Regions from separate parts of the Alteromonas australica genome, predicted to be linked through region 1. Evidence: predicted binding sites of a transcription regulator. Region 1 holds the regulator's gene; each other region holds the start of a gene.
What was found. The regulator FliA, encoded in region 1, starts transcription of late flagellar genes. The targets are predictions, from matches to a motif close to CTAAAGNTNNNNNNNNNNNNGCCGATA.
Positions count from the first base shown of each region.

Region 2: the regulator FliA is predicted to act here: its motif matches at 2,215-2,241, upstream of EP13_RS06000 (flagellar protein MotY).
Region 3: the regulator FliA is predicted to act here: its motif matches at 2,832-2,858, upstream of pomA (flagellar motor protein PomA).

Region 1 is NZ_CP008849.1:1,191,719-1,196,624, forward strand. Features, by position in the region: gene flhF (flagellar biosynthesis protein FlhF) at 1-1,173, shown strand, start outside; gene EP13_RS05170 (MinD/ParA family ATP-binding protein) at 1,170-2,036, shown strand; gene EP13_RS05175 (RNA polymerase sigma factor FliA) at 2,033-2,764, shown strand; gene cheY (chemotaxis response regulator CheY) at 2,801-3,184, shown strand; gene EP13_RS05185 (protein phosphatase CheZ) at 3,219-3,974, shown strand; gene EP13_RS05190 (chemotaxis protein CheA) at 3,987-4,906, shown strand, end outside.
Region 2 is NZ_CP008849.1:1,356,697-1,361,602, forward strand. Features, by position in the region: gene EP13_RS05985 (TonB-dependent receptor) at 1-947, shown strand, start outside; gene EP13_RS05990 (bacterioferritin-associated ferredoxin) at 1,062-1,256, opposite strand; gene rnt (ribonuclease T) at 1,423-2,058, opposite strand; gene EP13_RS06000 (flagellar protein MotY) at 2,303-3,175, shown strand; gene glpQ (glycerophosphodiester phosphodiesterase) at 3,172-4,179, opposite strand; gene gloA (lactoylglutathione lyase) at 4,198-4,581, opposite strand.
Region 3 is NZ_CP008849.1:2,763,904-2,768,809, forward strand. Features, by position in the region: gene EP13_RS12205 (SAM-dependent methyltransferase) at 1-1,036, shown strand, start outside; gene EP13_RS12210 (flagellar motor protein MotB) at 1,083-2,012, opposite strand; gene pomA (flagellar motor protein PomA) at 2,012-2,776, opposite strand; gene EP13_RS12220 (exodeoxyribonuclease VII small subunit) at 3,039-3,281, shown strand; gene EP13_RS12225 (farnesyl diphosphate synthase) at 3,313-4,203, shown strand; gene dxs (1-deoxy-D-xylulose-5-phosphate synthase) at 4,237-4,906, shown strand, end outside.

The DNA of each region.
Region 1 (4,906 bases):
GATGGTCCAGATAGCCTAAAAGCCTTATTGGAAAAGCAGCATGGTGGAAAAAACCAGTCTGCGACTAAAGCCAGTGCTTACAAGGATGAGGCACGGCCAGTCGGCGGAAATCCACAACACGCTAACGATATAGCCTCTCACCTTGATTTTTCTGAAGCCTTTATTGATGAAGTTGAATCTACGCCAGCCGCTGATTCTTTTCCCTCCCATCAAGCGGCAAGTATTGACGACAGCAACACGCAATCTAGCGGTGAACTGGCTCAAATTAAAGAAGAGTTGGCATCGCTGCGCAATGTGTTGCAGCACCAAGTGGCCGACTTGATGGAAGCCAAGCAGCGCCGTCAGCAGCCGGTTCATCATTATTTAATACAGCGTCTTACTGATATGGGGCTAAGTCATTCTTTAGCTTCACAATTGATTAGTTATACACCAGCTCACTATAATGAACGTGATGCTTGGGTGTATCTTCTAAACCTATTGGCTAATCGCATTAATGTCACAGGTAACGATATACTTACCCAACAAGGTGCGGTTGCGTTAGTTGGGCCAACCGGTACAGGTAAGACAACCACCGTTGCTAAACTTGCTGCTCGCTATGCGCAAAAGTACGGCGCAGATTCAGTAGCAATGATTACAATAGATACCTATCGTATTGCCGCGTTCGAGCAGTTGGCGACATACGGAAAGATTATTGGTTGTACCGTGAGAAAAGCACAAAGTAGCGAAGAATTAGCGGATTTGCTTTTCCAATTACGCCACAAGCGACTAGTCTTAATTGACACCGCCGGTTTTAGTCAGCGAGATAGCCGATTAATTAAGCAAATTCAGCAATTTGAAAACGGTCAAATGCAGCCGGTGAAAAAATACTTAGTGGCGCAAGCGAATACGCAATACCCTGCTTTACAGCGTATTATTGAAGCGTACGATGGCATTGAGTTAAATGGGTGTATCTTCACGAAGCTAGATGAGTGCTACTCTTTAGGGGAAGTGCTTAGTGCTGCGGTAGAGTATCAGCTTCCAGTAAGCTATGTTACCGATGGACAGAAAGTACCAGAAGATATTAAGGTTGCTGAAGCAAAATCTTTAGTATCTGCTGCAGCAAAGCTTTATAAAAAGTATGGTTTGAATCATACTAGTAGCAATAATGTGATCAGAACAGCACGAGCAGTATGATTGACGATCAAGCGAGTAGCTTACGAAAAATGAAGCAATCACGGTTAATCAAGGTTATCGCAGTCACCGGTGGTAAAGGTGGCGTCGGTAAAACAAATATAACGCTTAACACCGCTATTGCGATGGCAAAGCAAGGAAAGCGTGTCATGGTATTGGATGCAGACTTAGGTTTGGCCAATGTTGATGTCATGCTTGGGCTTAGGGTAGAAAAGAACTTATCCCATGTGCTGTCTGGCGAATGCACCTTAGATGAGGTGTTAGTCACTGGACCACACGGAATAAAGATTGCGCCAGCCACTTCAGGTACGCAGTCTATGGCTGAGTTGTCTCCTACTGAACATGCCGGGTTAATCCGCGCGTTCAGTGAGTTACGCTCGCAAATTGATGTGCTTATTGTCGATACCGCCGCCGGTATTTCAGATATGGTGCTCAGTTTTTCAAAAGCCTCACAAGACATCATGGTGGTAGTTTGTGATGAACCAACATCACTGACCGACGCTTACGCGCTGATAAAAATACTCAACCGAGAGCACGGTGTGTTTCGCTTCAAAATTGTGGCAAACATGGTGCGTGACGTGCGCGAAGGGCAAGAGTTATTTAGTAAGTTATCAAAAGTAACCGGGCGCTTTCTTGATGTTGCCTTAGAATTAGTGGCGACAGTTCCCTTTGATGAGAACATCCGTAAAGCGGTGAGAAAGCAAACTTCTATTGTAGATGCGTACCCAAGCTCGCCCGCAGCGGTAGCTATTGGTCAGTTGGCGAATAAAGCATTGTCATGGCCTATTCCCGCGCAACCAGGTGGCCATTTAGAGTTCTTTATAGAGCAGTTGGTGTCGGATAAAGCAGTAGGAAATCAGCGTTGAATAGCAAGGCAGCCGCTTATCAACAACAAACAGATAGGTCGCAACTCGTAGAGCGTCACGCTCCACTAGTAAAACGAATAGCCCATCACTTGATGGCCCGGCTCCCTGCCAGCGTGTTGGTAGATGATCTTATCCAGTCGGGAATGATTGGCTTATTAGAAGCAGCACGAAATTTCGATGGCTCGAAAGGCGCAAGTTTTGAGACATTTGCCGGTATTCGTATTCGCGGCGCCATGCTAGATGAAATACGCAAGGGTGATTGGACACCACGTTCGGTACATAAAAATGGTCGTGCCATCACCGAGGCCATTTCATTAGTCGAAAGTGAAACAGGCAGAGACGCGCGGGATGTAGATATTGCTGCTAAGCTAAATGTCAGCATGCAAGACTATCATCAAATGCTGAATGAAGTGAATGCAGGCAAGTTGGTAGGCATTGAAGATTTAGGTGTTTCGGAAGATGTGATTTCTACCGAGCAAAATCGTGGTTCCGACGCGCCCCTAGAGGATTTGATGCAAGGTGCGTTTCAAAAAGCGTTAGCGCATGCGATTACTACCTTGCCAGAGCGAGAAGCGATAGTGCTGTCTTTATACTATGATGAAGAACTGAACCTCAGAGAAATAGGTGAAGTTCTTGATGTGAGTGAGTCAAGAGTCAGTCAAATTCACAGTCAGGCCATGTTAAAACTCAAATCACGAATGAAGTCGTGGCAAGCTGACGAAGAATAGATATTAATAACAATTAACCCCTCAGCGGAGGCTATTTTGGATAAAAGTATGAAAATTCTTGTGGTTGATGATTTTTCTACCATGAGACGTATCATAAAAAACCTGCTTAAAGATTTGGGTTTCTCCAATATCCAGGAAGCGGATGACGGCAGTACCGCCTTACCTATGCTACAGCAAGGCGATTTCGATTTTGTAGTAACCGATTGGAACATGCCAGGCATGCAAGGCATCGATCTGTTACGCGCAATTCGCGCTGACGATAAGCTTAAGCATTTGCCTGTGTTAATGGTAACAGCAGAAGCGAAAAAAGAGCAGATTGTTGCGGCAGCGCAAGCCGGTGTAAACGGTTACGTTGTTAAGCCATTCACTGCTGCTACGTTAAAAGAGAAGCTCGATAAAATTTTCGAACGTTTAGGTTGATCCAGACGCTCACCAGAGATATGAGGTTTACTGGATGTCAACACAAGTAAATGTTCCTATTACCCTTGAAGAAGCCAAACAATTGGTTGCCTATTTGGAAGAGGGTGATTCTGCTTCAGCTAATGCCATCTTAGAAGCGGCGTCAATGAAAGAGTCTATTGAGCTCTTCGCCGAGGTTGGAAAATTGACGCGCCAACTTCACGACGCGTTAAACAACTTCCAAATTGATGATCGCATCAAAAACTTGGCCAATGATGATATTCCCGATGCGCAATCGCGTCTTACCTATGTCATTGAAGAAACAGAAAAAGCCGCAAATACCACTATGGATGCCGTTGAGGCCAGCATGCCAATTGCTGAACTATTAAGTTCACGCATAAGCAGCGTGATGCCAGAGTGGAAAAAACTAATGAGCCGTCAAATCGAACTAGGCGAATTCAAAGCTTTATGTGCAGATTTAGACGAATTGTTGGAAGACGGCGCTGAACAATCAGCTAAACTTACACAGTTACTGACCGAAGTGTTAATGGCACAAGGTTATCAGGACCTGACCGGGCAAGTGATTCGCCGGGTTATAGATTTGGTTAAGGAAGTTGAAGATAGCTTAGTAAACATGCTTACTATGTTTGGTGAGCCTGAGACATCTGAACAGACGAAAACACCGGTCGAAACGGTCAAGAAGATCGATGGTGTAGAGGCGGAAGGCCCCATTATCGATGCCGACACGCGAGATGACGTTGTGTCTGGCCAAGATGATGTTGATGACCTTTTGTCTAGCTTAGGTTTTTAGGGGAGCGGGCGCATGTCGTTTGATGTTGACGAGGATATATTACAGGACTTTCTGGTTGAGGCCGGGGAGATACTTGAACAATTACAAGAACAGCTCGTTGATCTTGAAAACAATCCAGAGGATGCAGATTTATTAAATGCAATCTTTCGGGGTTACCATACTGTCAAAGGTGGAGCAGGATTTTTATCACTCACTGAGTTGGTTGAAATTTGCCACGGCGCAGAAAATGTTTTTGACGTCATGCGCAACGGTCAAAGAACCTTAACACCAGAGCTTATGGACATCATATTACAAGCCACCGATGTGGTTGTAGAGATGTTCGAAAATGTAAAATCGCGCGAGCCTCTTGTACCCGCAGACGCGAAGTTAGTCGATACACTGCATAAGTTAAGTCATCCTGAAACGCCAGGGGAGAATATCTTCGGTGACGATGACGCGTCTGCCCCGCCAGCGCCGAGTAGTGAGGCACCAGAAGAAGAGTTTGCCATTGAAGAGCCAGCGGCTCAGGAAGCTGCATCTGACGGTGGTATTGACGATATAAGCGAAGACGAATTTGAAGCACTTCTTGATGAGCTTCACGGCTCTAGTGCACCTGGCGCAGCGTCCAAAGCGGCACCAGCGCCTGCAGCGCCAACGCCAACGCCTCCAGCCGGGGGTGACGATATTACAGACGATGAATTTGAAGCACTGCTCGATGAGCTTCATGGAAAAGGTCAATTCAGTAATGAAGAGGCCGCCGAGCCGGCAAAACCCGCAGCGCAACAACCTACTGCACCAGCAGGTTCAGACGACGAAATATCTGATGATGAGTTTGAAGCACTGCTAGATCAACTTCATGGCTCAGGACAAGGGCCATCGAAGAAAGAGGAAGCTCCCTCTAAACCGGCCCCAGCGCCTGTGGACGAGAAGGCGACTCAAGCGGTACAAAAGGC
Region 2 (4,906 bases), 160 kb from region 1:
GTAAGTTGAGTACTCGCTATCAATTTAATGATTACACCGCCGTTCGAGGCTCTATCAATACAGGCTTTAAAGCGCCAACGGTAGGCCAAAGCAATGTAATAAACGTGACCACCGCCTATGCTGCAAATGGCTTAGAAGACCAGGCAACGTTGCCGCCCACCGACCTTATATCTCAACAATTAGGTGCTAGTGCACTGCAACCTGAAGAGTCGGTGAACTATAGCTTTGGCGCTGTTATGCAGCTAAATGCAAATATCTTCGCCACGCTGGATTATTTTACAATACGTTTAAGCGACCGTATCAGCACAACCTCAGCGATTCCGCTTACCCAAGAAGATATTGACGCCTTAACGGCGTTAGGCAGAGAAGATGCAGTTAATTACAATGCGGCCAAATACTTCACGAACGATTTTGGTACGCGCACACAAGGCATAGACTTCGTCTTACATTACGAAGAAAACCTATGGGATTGGCAAAATAAACTTATCCTTGCCTATAACTGGACAGATACCCAAGTTGAACGAGTGACCCTATACCCCACCTTAGTCGATGGCGTTATGCAGTTGCGGCCTAACCTCACATCACAGCGTATTCGTATGCTAGAAGACAACCTGCCAGCCCACCGAGGTAGCGTTACCCTAGAGCAAAGTCAGGGCAGGCTTAATTTTATATGGCGAATGAATTATTTCAGTGATTTCTACGAAGACCATTTAGATGCGTCTGCGGGAATGGATATCTACGGCAGTGATACCCTTACATTTGATGCGCAAGTAACTTGGTACTATTCGCCAACAATGAGAGTCACCTTGGGGGCGCAAAACCTGTTTGATAATACCCCTGAAGAAAATCCCTTCAAAGGTGAAGTTGGTGCCTTGTACCCGCCCACATCTCCAGGCGGAATTAACGGCGCATTTTATTATTTAGGCTTTGAATATACGTTTAATTAATTAAATAACCGAGGCGGAAGTGGGTCAGAATGTTAAGAGGAAAGCTTTCTGGGGTGGTGATGATGCCATGCTAGGGCAGGTGACGTTTAAGTCGGCATTGGCAACCGTTGATTACTAGCCGACGTTTTTAAATAGCGAGTCATCAACAATGGTCTGGTCGATGATTTGTTGTGCCATTTGTATACACTTGCCACACTGTGAGCCTAACTCTAATTGCGCACGCAACTCACGCATGTTACCCACACCTTGATCTTGTACAGCAGCGCGGATAGTTTTATCGGTCACACCGTAGCACATACATACAAACATTCATCGTACTCCAAATAAGTCTGTAAATGATAATAATTGCTATTCATTGTTAAAGCAAGTCACTCATCGAAGATTTTGCATGAATTTTCCCCAAACCATCATTTTCCTAAAAACCGAGCAACCAATAAAAAAGGCGCCGAAAGGCGCCTGGTTCATCAGGATAAATTCAGGAAGCTTCGGTGAGGGGCCAGCCCCCTAATGCTTTGTAGCGGTTGACCATGTAGCAAAATAGTTCCGTCGTTTTTTGAGCATCATATAATGCACTATGCGCTTCTTTCTGATCGAAGTGAATACCCGCAGCACGGCAAGCCTTCACCAGCACGGTTTGGCCTAATGACAACCCAGCTAAGCTAGTGGTATCAAAGGAGACAAAAGGGTGAAAAGGCGTGCGCTTTATATTACACCTTGCTATTGCGGCATTGACAAAGCTCTGATCGAAGGTGGCGTTGTGCGCCACAATGACTGAGCGTTGGCAATTAGCGTCTTTTTGCGCTTTGCGTATGCCTTTACATAATTCTTTCATGGCGGCGCTTTCTTCTATGGCACCACGCAATGCGCAAGTTGGGTCAATACCGTTAAACTCGAGAGCAGCAGGTTCTAAATTGGCACCTTCAAAAGGGTCAATATGATAGTGAAAGGTAAGATCAGGATGCAGAATACCCTGTTCATCCATTTTCACGGTTACCGCTGCAATTTCTAACAAAGCGTCTGTGTTTGCGTTAAATCCTGCGGTTTCGACATCGATAACCACGGGGAAATAACCTCTGAAACGGTGAGATAAAGCATGTGAAGACTCAGACATAAACGCTCTTTTACTGATGTTAGACGATGACGAACATACACTAATTTGCTAAGTGTACCCTTATGCAGGTGAGGGATTATGTCAATTAAATAAGTGTGTATCCAGCGATGTTTCGCATTCGTTTCGGTTCAGATGTATAATTGATGGTATATCGAGCTAAACTTTTCTACACTTGGGGCGATATATTCTCTAGACGTTGTCATTTAACGGCCTACGTTTGGTTTTATATTCTTGTTAAGTAGGTGTGGCTGTGAAACTTAAATACTTATTTCTTTTCTGCTTGGTAGCGACGACTTCGGTCAGTGCGGCTATGCGCCAATATGCCGCTACCGTGGAAACATCGTCGTGGGAAGTCGCGGACGCCTCTCGTTTACAGTGTACCCTCAATCATGAATTACCAGGGTATGGAGCTGCAATGTTTACCAGCGTCGCGTCAAAACAACTCAATATGGAATTTGAGTTAGACATGCATTTGCTGCCCAACCATTTTGACGTTGCCGCTGTGTATTCGGTTCCGCCACGGTGGATGCCTGGTGTAGCACCAAAAACCATTGCAGACATGACAATTCGTAAACAATACAACGGTGACTTACCGCAAGACGCTGCTTGGACAATGTTGTCAGAACTCGAAAAAGGATTTTGGCCCACCATTTACTACAACGACTGGTACAACAAAAACGACAAAGTGAGCGTGGCGTTGAACGCAAGTAATTTTGCGCATGTTTACAACGAATTTGTACAGTGTGTATCAAACCTGCTGCCCTATAATTTTGATGATATTGCGTACACTGTATTGTCTTATCAAAAAAATAGTACTGAGCTATCAAAGTACTCGCAAAAGCGATTAACCATGATAGGTGAATATTTAAAAGAAGACAGCGAACTTGAACTGGTGCTTTTAGATGGTTACACAGACAGTTATGGCGGGCGCTGGAACAACGAACAATTGTCGATTAGACGCGCCAATGAAGTAAAATCCTACCTAACAACCCTTGGCGTGCCTGAAGACAGAATTCAGCTTACTGGCCATGGTGAAAAACGTCATATCGCGCCGAACGACACCCGGGATGCTCGGGCGCAGAACAGGCGCGTGGTAGTAAGATTATCTAAGGGTTAGTTCGACTTTTCTCGCCAGGTTTTCACCGTGGGAACCTGGTCTGTGAATACACCATCTACCGCCAGAATATCTTTTAACGTAGTAAGCAATTGCTCGCTGGTGAAACCAGGCGGTAGAGCATCCTTCCTGAAGGTGTAAGGGTGAATAATAAGCTTGTTTTGTTGCGCGAAGGCTAGCCAGGGCTGCGCTTCCACTTTTCCTGCTTTTAGCGCTTCTGTGTTAAGAAGTTGGCCGAGCCATGGCCCAATTCCATCCGCGTATTTAGATACTTCAGCCATGCCTGCTTCTGTACGAAGGTAGGTGTAGTCGGTCGCAGATTCTCCCCAACTATTATCGGCAATCAACATGACTAAATTGCCTTGGTAACCCAATTCATCACGTAATCGTTTCACTTCTGCAAAATCAAAGCACTGAAGATAACTGTTAGCGTTTTTATCTGTCATGCCGTAATCACCTAATGTAGCCAGCACAATTTTGCTGATATCCACGCCTTGCTCACGGTGCCATGCGGGTGATTTGATTTCAGGGTAAATACCAATATCAGTGTCGAATTGGCGGTTCAATTGCGTGATTAACTCAATATGTTCAGCTAATGTGGCAATAGTGAAATGGGCTTGTGTTCCCTGATAACGGTTTGGAAAAACTGGCGAGCCATCGGTATTTTGTCTTTCATGAACCCGTAAGCGTTTCAATTCCGCTAAAGTGAAATCTAGCGCATAGAAGCGACCATCGTCTCGTGCTCTATCACTGTAGACGTCTTCTACATTTGTCACGGTTTCAAGGTGTATGTCGTGCAGCACTACGGGCACACCGTCTTTTGTTATAACGACGTCTTGCTCTATAAAGTCAGGGCGCTGAGCGAAGGCTAAAGTGGCCGCTTCCAATGTATGTTCAGGTAAGAACCCCGAGGCACCTCTGTGGGCAATGATGTCGAAAGGCTCTGCAACACTTAGAGAACTCACTAGCGCTGAGCAGCCAATGAATATGTAACGGGTTAAGCTCATGGTCAATATCCTTGTTGATTATTTGGCTTGGATCAGTTCAATGGCGTAGCCATCTGGGTCACGTACAAATGCAATGATGGTTTGCCCGCCTTTTACCGGCCCAGGCTTGCGATAAACCTCAGCGCCCTGGTTTTCCAATTCACCACAAAACCCGTAAATATCTTCCACTTCAATGGCAATATGGCCATACGCATTGCCTTTGTCGTACGTGTTTTCGCCCCAATTGTAAGTTAGCTCAAGCACGGTGGCGTGGCTTTCATCACCGTAGCCAACAAACGCAAGTGTGTACTCATATTCTTTATTGTCTGAACGGCGTAGTAGTTTCATACCCATAAGTTCAGTATAGAAATGCAAAGAGGCATCGAGATCTTCAACTCGAAGCATAGTGTGTAACATTCTCATTATTTTTTCCTTCGCAGTTATTTTACCTGGTTAACGTAAATCTAATTTACGAAAAATGACAAATATTGGTAGGTTATAAGCCAAGTGTAATTGATTTTTATGATAAAAATGAGTCAAAGGAAGGGATTTGTTATTATCGGTGTTGTTGTGGATATTGCCGTTTTTATGCGCGTTTTTTAAAAATCGTTTGCAGGGGGGCAAATAAAAGGGATATTTAGAAAAATAAAACACAAGTTAGCTAGACTTGTACATTCAATCTGTGTACACTGGCCGCGCTTTAGATAATCAAAGCTATTTCTACTACTGCGTTGTACCCTCTTTATTC
Region 3 (4,906 bases), 1.6 Mb from region 1:
AGGCGGCAGCGTGGGAGCGGGTGAAGCATTTATGGATGGGCTTTGGGACAGCGACGATGTCACTGCTGTGGTTCAAATTTTCGCGCGTAATTTACCCACCCTCGATAAATGGGAAAACAAATTCAAGTGGCTTTCTATGCCACTGTTAAAGTTACAGCACTTCACCAATCGCAACACGCAGTCACAAGCGAAAAAGAACATTGAAGCTCACTATGATTTGGGCAATAAACTTTACACCCGTTTTTTAGACCCCACCATGATGTATTCATCGGCAATTTATCCTGACCCCACGGCGAGCCTTCATGAAGCGCAAAACAATAAGCTCAAAACCATTTGCGATAAGTTGAAATTAACCGAGCACGACCACCTACTAGAAATAGGTACAGGCTGGGGCGGCCTTGCCGTATTTGCCGCCAAACATTATGGGTGTAAGGTGACCACTACGACCATATCGGAAGAGCAACATGCATGGGCTCAGCAGTGGATTGAAAAAGAACAGCTAACGTCGAATATAACCTTATTGAAAAAAGACTACCGCCTACTCGAAGGTAAGTTCGATAAGTTAGTGTCCATTGAAATGATTGAAGCCGTAGGCAAAGACTACTTGGGTAATTTCTTTGAGAAATGTTCGTCACTGCTTAAAGATAACGGTTTAATGTTATTGCAGTCGATTACTATTGATGACAGACGTTACGACAGCTATGCCAATAGTGTCGATTTTATACAGAAATACATATTCCCAGGTGGCTTTTTGCCTTCACAATATCAATTAAATGCCCACCTTAAACGCCACACAAACATGATGATTCGCGACTTGCACGATATAGGGTTAGATTATGCCTACACGCTGAATCATTGGTACCAGGCATTTATTTCGGCAAAAGACGCCCTATTGAAAGACGGGTACGATGAACGGTTTGTTAGAATGTGGACCTACTATTTAAAATACTGCGAAGGGGGGTTCTTAGAGCGCACCATAAGTACAGTGCAATTAGTGATTGCTAAACCTCACCATCGCGACATGTTACATCGCTAATCCAGATAGGTGAATGCCAAAGCCTCTATCGGTGAGAGACAAACGGTTATTCGTCCACCACCGATATAGGTTTAGATAACATGGGTTTGCCCTGATTAATATTAATTTCCACACGGCGATTTCGTGCTCTATCAAGGGGCGAAGTTGCATCAGGAACAATAGGCTGGGTGTCCGCCTTACCCACAACAGACATTCGGCTTTCGTCAAAACCTGAGACAACCCTCATGGTTTCTGCCACCGCAACCGCTCGCTGAGATGACAAATCCCAATTCGAGCGATATAGCTCGTTGGCAATATGCTGGCCATCACTGTGGCCCGAAATTTCTATTTCCCCAGGCACATCAGCAAGCAACTCACCAATTTTTCGCACAATAGGCTTAAATTGTGGCTGCAAGAATGCTGAACCTGCCGAAAATGATCCGTTTTCGCGGATACGAATAGTGATTTGTTGCCCCAAAGACTCCATTTCGATTGAGCCATCGAGTATTTGTTTTTCCAACTGCTGAGCAATCTTCTTCATCAGCTCAGCGGTTTCATTTTGTTCCGCCGCTTGCTCTGCGGAGGAAGACTGATCGGTTGCCGTTTGCTGCGACTGCCCCCCTCGCTGTTCACCCCGTTGCTTTTGGCGCCCGCCAGCAGAGTCTTCATCACCAGCTTGGAATTCTAGCATTTGCTGGGTCATATCAATGGTTTGCTGCTGAATGGTATCTATGGGTGATGGATCAGGCTTGCCCGGTCTAAATTCCATAGCAATAACACTGGTGCCCTTGGGAATATCTTTAACTTCTATTTTATTTTGCACACCAAAGGCAAACTTCATCGAACCGGCGATTTGTTTAAACTTAAGCACATCCATCTCTGAGAACGACAACAAAAGTACAAAAAAGCACATTAGAAGAGACATAAGGTCAGCAAAGGTGCCCATCCAGGCGGGCAGCCCTTCCGGCGGGCATTTGGGGCACTCTTGCTCAGCCATTACTCGTCCTCAGTTCCTGTATTGCGTTTACTCGCCGCTAGGTAGTTCTTGAGCATACCTTCAATAACTCGAGGGTTCTGTCCATCAGCAATGCCTACGATGCCATCGAGTACCAGCATTTGGTTAAGTTTTTCTTCTTGAGCACGGTTGTTAAGCTTTACTGACATGGGCAAACAAATGATGTTCGCCATAAAGGCACCGTAAAGTGTGGTTAACAAAGCAACTGCCATTGCTGGGCCAATAGATTTTGGGTCATCCATGTTCGATAGCATGGCGACCAAACCAATGAGTGTACCTATCATTCCCATTGCCGGGGCAACATCGCCCATCCCCTTAAAGATGGTCGCACCAAATTCGTGTCGGTCTGTGGTCATGCTAATGTCTTTCGCCAGTGTATCTCGCACGACTTCGATGTCGTGTCCGTCCACCAGCATATCAACGCCTTTTTGCATAAAAGGGTTGTCAATCTCGGCTTCCTCAAGCGCCAGAAAGCCCCCTTTTCTTGCGGCGTCGGCCATCTCAACAATTTTTTCAATCAACTCTTCTGGGGAGTCAATCTTAAACATGAATGCTTTACCGGCAATTTTACCTGCGCCGAAAAATTGCCCCATGGTGTATTGAGATAAAATTACGAACAATGTGCCGCCAAAAACAATCAAAATTGAAGGGACATTGACGAACATACTTATGCTGCCGCCCATTACCATGGCCATTACCACGAAACCTATGGCGCCCAACATACCTATGACGGTTGCTAAATCCACTCACTCTTCCTCATTTGTTGCTTTTATAGCTGACGCATAACGACTATGGCTATTCTATCGGCATGTTCAAAAAATTCTATAATAAGAATATCTTAAAATCCGAAATTTTGTTTTTTTAGATAGTAGAACCTTTTCACCCATCTCGCACCTAATTGCTGAGCTTCTTTATATCGTCATTAGGATAGAGTTTTCATTTGACCCTTTGGCAACCCTCAGTTAATGTGCGCGTAATCCGAATAATCACCGCATATCGAGTACTATCGTGACAGAAAAGAAAGATTCTCCCTCATTTGAAGAAACATTAAGTGAACTGGACGCCATTGTATCAGAAATGGAAAACGGTGATTTACCGCTAGAGGTTGCACTAGGAAAGTTTGAGCGAGGCGTTGCCCTGTCACGTTTGGGCCAGCAATCATTAGAACAAGCTGAGCAAAAAGTGAAGATCCTTGTTAATGAGCAAGGCGAAAATCAGCTTCACACTCTGCCAGAAAACGAGCAGCCCTAACGTTACTCGCTTATCTTAATACAGGAACCCTATGAACTTTACTGCATTGCATCAGCAAATTAAGCTGCAAACTGATGCCGCATTAGTCACGCTCATTGATGCGCTACCCAATCATGCTCCTCGCCTGAAGGCCGCTATGCACCATTCCCTTCTTGCGGGGGGTAAGCGCATGCGCCCCTTGTTGGTTCAACTAGTGGGAAATGCGCTGGATGTGCCCAAGAAAGACCAAATGGCGATTAGCATGGCCATCGAGTGCGTACACGCGTATTCACTGGTTCACGATGATTTGCCAGCCATGGACGACGATGATTTACGTCGGGGGCAGCCGACTTGCCATATCGCCTTTGATGAGGCCACCGCTATTTTGGCCGGTGACGCACTGCAAGCACTAGCATTCAGCCATTTAGCCGATACACCATTGAGCGATTTCGCGCATAGCCGCCGTGCTAATCTATTGTCAGTGTTAGCCCAAGCCGCTGGGTATATGGGCATGTGCGGTGGCCAAGCCATCGACTTAGCCAGTACAGGCAAAAGCATAGATTTAACCCAGCTACGTGAACTCCACAAATTGAAAACGGGCGCATTGCTTCAGGCATGCGTTGAAATGACCTGCCTAGTCGCAAGCGATCTTGACGACCACACCAAAGATAGCTTGCTAAGCTATGCCAGACTTATTGGCCTCGCTTTTCAGGTGCAGGATGATATTCTTGATGTCGAAGGCAGCAGTGAACAACTTGGCAAACCTGCGGGTTCTGATATCGCCTTAGGTAAAAATACCTTTCCGGCAAAGCTCGGGTTGGACGGTGCCAAAGCGGAACTAGGCAAGCTGCACGAGAATGCACTTCAAGCCTTAGCCAGTTTGCCCTACAATACAGACAGTTTAATTGCATTTAGCGAGCTGTTGGTTAATAGAAACCACTAGTTCTGCCTCCATGTTGAAAAAAGATAATAAATAATGAGTTTAGATCTCCAACATTACCCCACGCTTGCACTTGCGCAGACGCCGGAAAAACTACGCCAACTACCGCAAGAAAAATTGCGTCTGTTGGCCGACGAATTACGTGAGTACTTACTTAATAGCGTAAGTCAGACCAGTGGACATTTCGCCTCTGGTTTAGGCACGGTAGAACTGACGGTTGCACTGCATTACATCTACCATACTCCCTTCGACCGATTAATTTGGGATGTGGGTCACCAAGCCTACCCCCATAAAATACTCACCGGCCGTGCCGAGCAAATGTCGACTATCCGCCAAAAAGATGGGCTTCATCCCTTTCCTTGGCCGCCAGAAAGCGATTACGACACCTTTGCAGTGGGGCATTCTTCTACCTCAATAAGTGCAGCTCTAGGCATGGCAGTAGCGGCGGAAAAAGAAGGGCAAAACAGAAAGGTGGTCGCCGTTATTGGCGATGGAGCCATGACCGCTGGTATGGCATTTGAAGCACTTAATCACGCTGGCGATATCAAAAAAGACATGGTTGTGGTTTTAAATGACAACGAAATGTCTATTTCCGAAAACGTAGGGGCGCTAAACAGCCACTTAGCACGGTTACTAACGGGGAATTTATTTAACTCTATTCGCGACGGCGGTAAAAAACTGCTCAGCAATGTGCCCCCCATTAAAG